One region of the Streptomyces sp. NPDC050560 genome, then DNA from elsewhere that is predicted to be linked to it. Evidence: predicted binding sites of a transcription regulator. Region 1 holds the regulator's gene; the other holds the start of a gene.
The links. Region 1 encodes HrcA, which represses chaperone genes, less so after heat shock. Its sites were predicted from a motif close to TTNGCACTCNGNNNNNCNGAGTGCNAA; they were not measured.
Positions count from the first base shown of each region.

Region 2: groL (chaperonin GroEL) is a predicted target of HrcA. The motif match lies at 2,016-2,042, and genes of this name have one in related genera.

Region 1 covers NZ_JBITGT010000011.1:261,096-264,500, forward strand. Annotated here, with positions in the region: gene dnaJ (molecular chaperone DnaJ) at 1-1,033, opposite strand, end outside; gene hrcA (heat-inducible transcriptional repressor HrcA) at 1,034-2,050, opposite strand; gene ACIBIW_RS25985 (MBL fold metallo-hydrolase) at 2,270-3,040, shown strand; gene ACIBIW_RS25990 (DUF3097 domain-containing protein) at 3,106-3,405, shown strand, end outside.
Region 2 covers NZ_JBITGT010000008.1:188,652-192,056, reverse strand. Annotated here, with positions in the region: gene ACIBIW_RS20205 (Lrp/AsnC family transcriptional regulator) at 1-16, shown strand, start outside; gene groL (chaperonin GroEL) at 195-1,820, opposite strand; gene ACIBIW_RS20195 (cold-shock protein) at 2,317-2,520, opposite strand; gene ACIBIW_RS20190 (MoaD/ThiS family protein) at 3,086-3,361, opposite strand.

The DNA.
Region 1 (3,405 bases):
CGCGCAGCAGGCGCTCCTGCTCCGTGTCCAGCTTGGAGGGGGTCTGCACCTCGACGTGGACGATGAGGTCGCCACGGCCGCCGCCGCGCAGATGTGTGATGCCGCGGGTGTGCAGCGGGATGGACTGCCCGGACTGGGTGCCGGGGCGGATGTCGACGTCTTCGAGCCCGTCCAGGGTCTCCAGCGGCACCTTGGTGCCGAGGGCGCCCGCGGTCATCGGGATGGTGACCGTGCAGTGCAGGTCGTCGCCGCGGCGCTGGAAGACGGCGTGCGGCAGCTCGTGGATCTCGACGTAGAGGTCACCCGCCGGGCCGCCGCCTGGGCCGACCTCGCCCTCGCCCGCGAGCTGGATACGGGTGCCGTTGTCGACGCCCGCGGGGATCTTCACCGTCAGGGAGCGGCGGGAGCGGATGCGGCCGTCGCCCGCGCACTCGGGGCAGGGCGTGGGCACCACGGTGCCGAAGCCCTGGCACTGGGGGCAGGGCCTCGACGTCATGACCTGGCCGAGGAAGGAGCGGGTGACCTGGGAGACCTCGCCGCGTCCGCGGCACATGTCGCAGGTCTGCGCCGAGGTGCCGGGGGCCGCGCCCTCGCCGTTGCAGGTGTTGCAGACGACGGCGGTGTCGACCTGGATGTCCTTCGTGGTGCCGAAGGCGGCCTCGTCCAGCTCGATCTCCAGCCTTATCATCGCGTCCTGGCCGCGCCGGGTGCGCGACCTGGGGCCGCGCTGGGCGGCCGTCCCGAAGAAGGCGTCCATGATGTCGGAGAAGTTGCCGAAGCCGCCGGCGCCGAAGCCGCCCGCGCCGCCGCCCGACTGGGACAGCGGGTCGCCGCCGAGGTCGTAGACCTGTTTCTTCTGCGGGTCCGACAGCACCTCGTAAGCGGCGTTGATCTCCTTGAACCGCTCCTGGGTCTTCGGATCGGGGTTGACGTCCGGGTGCAGCTCGCGGGCGAGCCGCCGGAACGCCTTCTTGATCTCGTCCTGGGATGCGTCGCGGCGTACGCCGAGTACGGCGTAGTAGTCCGTGGCCACTTACGACTCCGCCAGGATCTGTCCGACGTAACGTGCCACTGCGCGTACTGCTCCCATCGTTCCCGGGTAGTCCATGCGGGTCGGTCCGACCACGCCGAGCTTGGCAACTGCCTCGCCGCCCGAACCGTAACCGACCGACACGACGGACGTGGAGTTGAGTCCCTCATGCGCGTTCTCATGACCGATTCGCACGGTCATGGCCGAATCCGTTGCCTCCCCGAGGAGCTTCAGGAGCACCATCTGCTCCTCAAGCGCCTCCAGCACCGGCCGGATGGTGAGTGGGAAGTCGTGCCCGAAACGGGTCAGATTGGCGGTGCCGCCGATCATGAGCCGCTCCTCGGTGTTCTCCACCAGTGTTTCGAGGAGGGTGGAGAGCACCGTCGACACCGTACCCCGGTCCTCGGCCTCGAAGTCCTCCGGCAGGTCCTGGACGAGATGCGGCACGTCGGCGAACCGCCGCCCCGCGACCCGGCTGTTGAGCCTGGCGCGCAGGTCGGCGAGGGGGGCCTCGCCGCAGGGCGCGGGGCAGTCCACCGTACGCTGCTCGACCCGTCCCGTGTCGGTGATCAGCACCAGCATGACGCGGGCGGGGGCCAGCGACAGCAGCTCCACATGGCGCACCGTGGAGCGGGTCAGGGAGGGGTACTGCACGACGGCGACCTGCCGGGTGAGCTGCGCGAGCAGCCGGACGGTGCGGGCCACGACGTCGTCGAGGTCGACCGCGCCGTCCAAAAAGTTCTCGATCGCGCGCCGCTCGGGCAGGGTCATCGGCTTGACGCCGGCGAGCCGGTCCACGAAGAGCCGGTAGCCCTTGTCCGTGGGGATGCGGCCCGCGCTGGTGTGCGGCTGCGCGATGAAGCCCTCCTCTTCGAGGGCCGCCATGTCGTTGCGCACGGTCGCCGGGGAGACGCCGAGGTGGTGGCGCTCCGTGAGGGCCTTGGAGCCGACCGGCTCCTCGGTGCCCACGTAGTCCTGGACGATGGCGCGCAGCACTTCGAGCCTGCGCTCATTGAGCATCGCGCACCTCCCGCCACCGGCTGGCACTCGCGCGCTGGGAGTGCCAAGTTACTGACCACCAGTGTACGGGGCCCGGGTGTGCCCCGGGCAAGACCGGCCGGTCGGGGGTCTTCCCCGATTCCGGGCGCGGCATGCGCGGTGCGGGTGGTGACGGGTGGGGAGTTGGGGACGCGGGGGCGGCTGCGGTGGCCGCGGGTGCCGGGTCGGTACCGTCGGGGCATGTCCGTCGACGACAGCCAGGACGCCGGGCTCCGCTGGGAGGCCGTGACGGCGTCCGCGGCCCGGGTGCGGCTCGCCCCCTGGGACTGCGGCGCCGCTCTCGTACGCACTCCCGTGGGGCCGCTGCTGGTGGACGCGGGGGCCGATCTGCGGCAGGGGGCGGCGCTGCGGGAGGCGGCGCGTGCGCGCGCGGGGGCGCCCGTGGCGTGCGTGGCGTTCACCCACCCCCACTTCGACCATGTGCTGGGCGCCGCCGCGCTGTCCGGGGCCCGCGGCTACGGCGCCGCGGGCATCGGGAGCGCGCTCCTGGCGGGACCGGGCCCCGGAGGGCTCGCGGCGCTGCGCGCGGACGCGCTGCGGGAGGGCGCGGAGCCGGGCGCGGTGGCGCGGGCGTGCGCGGCGCTCGGCGGTCCTGGGAGCCCGGCGGCGGCGCCGGTCGAGGTCGCCGGGGAGCTGTGGCTCGGGCCGCCAGGCGGCGGGGTGCTGCTGGTGGCGCTCGGCGCCGCGCACAGCCCCTGTGACCTCGCCGTGGTCGTGCCCGGCGCCGGGGGCGAACCGCCCGTGGTGTTCTGCGGTGACCTGGTCGAGGAGTCGGGGCCGCCCCAGGCGGGCCAGGACGCGGCGCCGGGACGCTGGCCCGCCGCGCTCGACCGGCTGCTCGCCCTCGGGGGCCCCGACGCGCGCTATGTGCCGGGGCACGGCGCGGTGGTCGACGCGGCGTTCGTACGGCGCCAGCGCGACGCACTGGCGCGGCGGTTCAGGACCGGCTGAGCGGCGCGCCCCGCGTGCGGCGTGTCGCCGTATCGGGCCCGGCACTTGTTCCTATCGTCGGCCGAATGCGCCAGTACTCGCAGGACCTGACTCCGCCCTGGAAGAAGCAGCAGCCCGCGCCCGAGGTCCCCGCGACCCCTGACCTGGTCGTGGAGGAGGCGGGGACGGGGTTCTGCGGCGCGGTGATCCGCTGCGAGGCGGGCACGGTCACGCTGGAGGACCGGTTCGGCAAGCACCGGGTGTTCCCGCTGCAACCGCGCGGCTTCCTGCTGGAGGGGCGCACGGTCACCCTGGTCGCGCCCGGGGCTGGCGCTCCCGCGCGCCCGGCGCGCACGGCGTCGGGCTCCGTGGCGGTGCCGGGCGCG
Region 2 (3,405 bases), on a different contig from region 1:
GCCGCCCGGCACCTGAGACCGCCCGGCACCGCAACGGACACCCGGCACCCGGCACCCGGCAGCTAAGGGGCGCCTGCCACAGCAACCCCCGTCCCCCCACGGCCCGCAGGGCACCTGCGGGTATGCCGAAGGCGGCACCCCTGGGAGTGGGGTGCCGCCTCCGGTCCGTACCGGACCTGGTTCCGCGAGCGGAATCAGAAGTCCATGTCACCGCCCGGCATGCCGCCCGGCGCGCCCGCGGGGGCGGCCTTCTCGGGCTTGTCGGCGACGACGGCCTCGGTGGTGAGGAAGAGGCCGGCGATCGACGCGGCGTTCTGGAGCGCGGAACGCGTCACCTTGGCCGGGTCGATGATGCCCTCGGCGACCAGGTCGACGTACTCACCGGTGGCGGCGTTGAGGCCGTGGCCCGGGGTGAGGTTGCGCACCTTCTCCACCACGACGCCGCCCTCAAGGCCGGCGTTCACGGCGATCTGCTTCAGCGGGGCCTCAAGCGCGAGCTTCACGGCCTGCGCGCCCGTGGCCTCGTCGCCCTGGAGCTCCAGCTTCTCGAACACCGAGGTGGCCTGGAGCAGGGCCACGCCGCCACCGGCGACGATGCCCTCCTCGACGGCCGCCTTCGCGTTGCGCACGGCGTCCTCGATGCGGTGCTTGCGCTCCTTCAGCTCCACCTCGGTGGCGGCGCCGGCCTTGATGACGGCCACGCCGCCGGCCAGCTTCGCGAGGCGCTCCTGGAGCTTCTCGCGGTCGTAGTCGGAGTCGCTGTTCTCGATCTCGGCGCGGATCTGGTTGGCCCGGCCGGTGACCTGGTCCTTGCTGCCCTTGCCGTCGACGATGGTGGTCTCGTCCTTGGTGATGACCACCTTGCGGGCGCTGCCCAGCAGGTCGAGGGTGGCGTTCTCCAGCTTGAGGCCGACCTCCTCGGAGATGACCTCGCCGCCGGTGAGGATGGCGATGTCGCCGAGCATGGCCTTGCGGCGGTCGCCGAAGCCGGGGGCCTTGACGGCCACGGACTTGAAGACGCCCTTGATCTTGTTGACGACGAGGGTCGAGAGGGCCTCGCCCTCCACGTCCTCGGCGATGATCAGCAGCGGCTTGCCGGACTGGATGACCTTCTCCAGCAGCGGCAGCAGGTCCTTGACGTTGCTGATCTTGGAGTTGGCGATCAGGATGTACGGGTCGTCGAGGACGGCCTCCATACGCTCCATGTCGGTGGCGAAGTACGCCGAGATGTAGCCCTTGTCGAAGCGCATGCCCTCGGTCAGCTCCAGCTCAAGGCCGAAGGTCTGGGCTTCCTCGACGGTGATGACGCCTTCCTTGCCGACCTTGTCCATGGCCTCGGCGATCAGCTCGCCGATCTGGACGTCAGCGGCGGAGATGGAGGCGGTGGAGGCGATCTGCTCCTTGGTCTCCACGTCCTTCGCCTGCTCCAGCAGGGCGGCGGAGACGGACTCGACGGCCTTCTCGATGCCGCGCTTCAGCGCCATCGGGTTGGCGCCCGCCGCCACGTTGCGCAGGCCCTCGCGGACCAGCGCCTGGGCGAGGACGGTCGCGGTCGTCGTGCCGTCACCGGCGACGTCGTCCGTCTTCTTCGCGACCTCCTTGACCAGCTCGGCGCCGATCTTCTCGTACGGGTCCTCCAGCTCGATCTCCTTGGCGATGGACACACCATCGTTGGTGATCGTGGGCGCGCCCCACTTCTTCTCAAGGACGACGTTGCGGCCCTTGGGGCCCAGCGTCACCCTCACGGCGTCGGCGAGCTGGTTCATGCCGCGCTCAAGGCCGCGCCGTGCCTCCTCGTCGAACGCGATGATCTTGGCCATGTGAAGTGGTCCTCCCGGACAACAGAGGTCTCCCCACCGCCCGTAGAGCGTGGGGGCGGATTGCTCCGGACCGCGCTGGCGCCCGCGACGGACGGTCCTTTGGGCGGTGGTCCTGGTGCGACCACGCGGCCCGGTGAACCTCACCGACCCGGTCCTTCTTTGTCACTCTCACCTTCAGAGTGCTAACGCCAATGATTAGCACTCGACCGGGGGGAGTGCAACCTCCCCCTGCCCGGGGGACATCCGGCGGACACCACTCGGAAGGGGGACGCCAAGAGGAGGAAGGAGGCACAGGGGCGTGTGGGACGCAGGGGGCGCAGGGGGCGTGGGCGCTGCGGGGGCGCGGTGTGCGAGGCGGGGCGCCGTGGGCGCGCGGCGGGACCCGGGAGACCGGGCCGGGGCGGCGCGGCCGGGAGCGTCCGGGCAGAACGAAAGCCCGCATTCCCCTGGAGGAATGCGGGCTCCGTTCGAACGTCGCTGTTTATCAGTCGGCGCTTCAACCAGCCACACGGACCATATCGGCCTGCGGCCCCTTCTGGCCCTGCGAGATCTCGAACTCGACCCGCTGGCCTTCTTCCAGGGTGCGGTAACCGTCCATCTGGATCGCGCTGTAGTGGACGAAAACATCCGCACCACCGTCGACCGCGATGAAGCCGTACCCCTTCTCCGCGTTGAACCACTTGACGGTGCCCTGAGCCATGCCTAACTCCCCTATTACTGGCCCTTGCGCAGGACCGCACTTCGCGGACCCGGGTCAGACCTCACGCCCCAACGGTTGGGGGTGTGCGCCGGAACGCGTCGACCGCGGCTGAATGTATCTGTCCAACTGCCGTCTGCAACAGGTCAATCGGACGAGAAATCTGGGCAGCACTGATCGGAAGTACCGGGAGAAATAGTGAAAATTAGGGGCAAGTCGGGCCCGGCAAAAGCCATAAACGGCTTAAAAAGGCGAGGCACTTTGGCTGTTTTCTGTCGTCACACAACAGCGCTCAGTACGCGGTCTCCGGGGTCCGATGCCGCGCGTTCCCCAACCTTACCGCCTTCAACCATAGAGAATTGCACCTTCCGTTTCGCCCTCGGGGGGCGTGTCAGGCGCGCCGCCGGTCGTTTTCCGGTCCGGCCGTGGGCCGCGGACACCACGGCCCGCCGCCCCCCCGCCCCCCGTCCGCGAACACCCCGCCGTCCCCCCGCCGATGACGCCGCCGCCCCCGCAACCGCGGCCGTAGACCCGGCGGTTCCGGGGGCGGTGCACACCTGCGGGGCTCTCAGCCTCCGGCGACCGCGGGGATGATCGAGATGCCGGCGCCGTCCGGGGTGGGGGTTTCGAGGCCCTGCTCGAAGCGGACGTCGTCGTCGTTGACGTACACGTTCACGAACCGGCGCAGCTTCCCCTCGTCGTCGAGGACGCGGGCGGCGATGCCGGTGTGGTTGGCCTCCAGGTCGGCGATGACCTCGGAGAGGGTGGCGCCCTGCGCGGGGACCTCGGCCTGGCCGCCGGTGTAGGTGCGCAGGATGGTGGGGATGCGGACGTTGACACTCATGGCGATAGACCTTCCTGGGACATACGGGGGGGGAACTGCGGTGC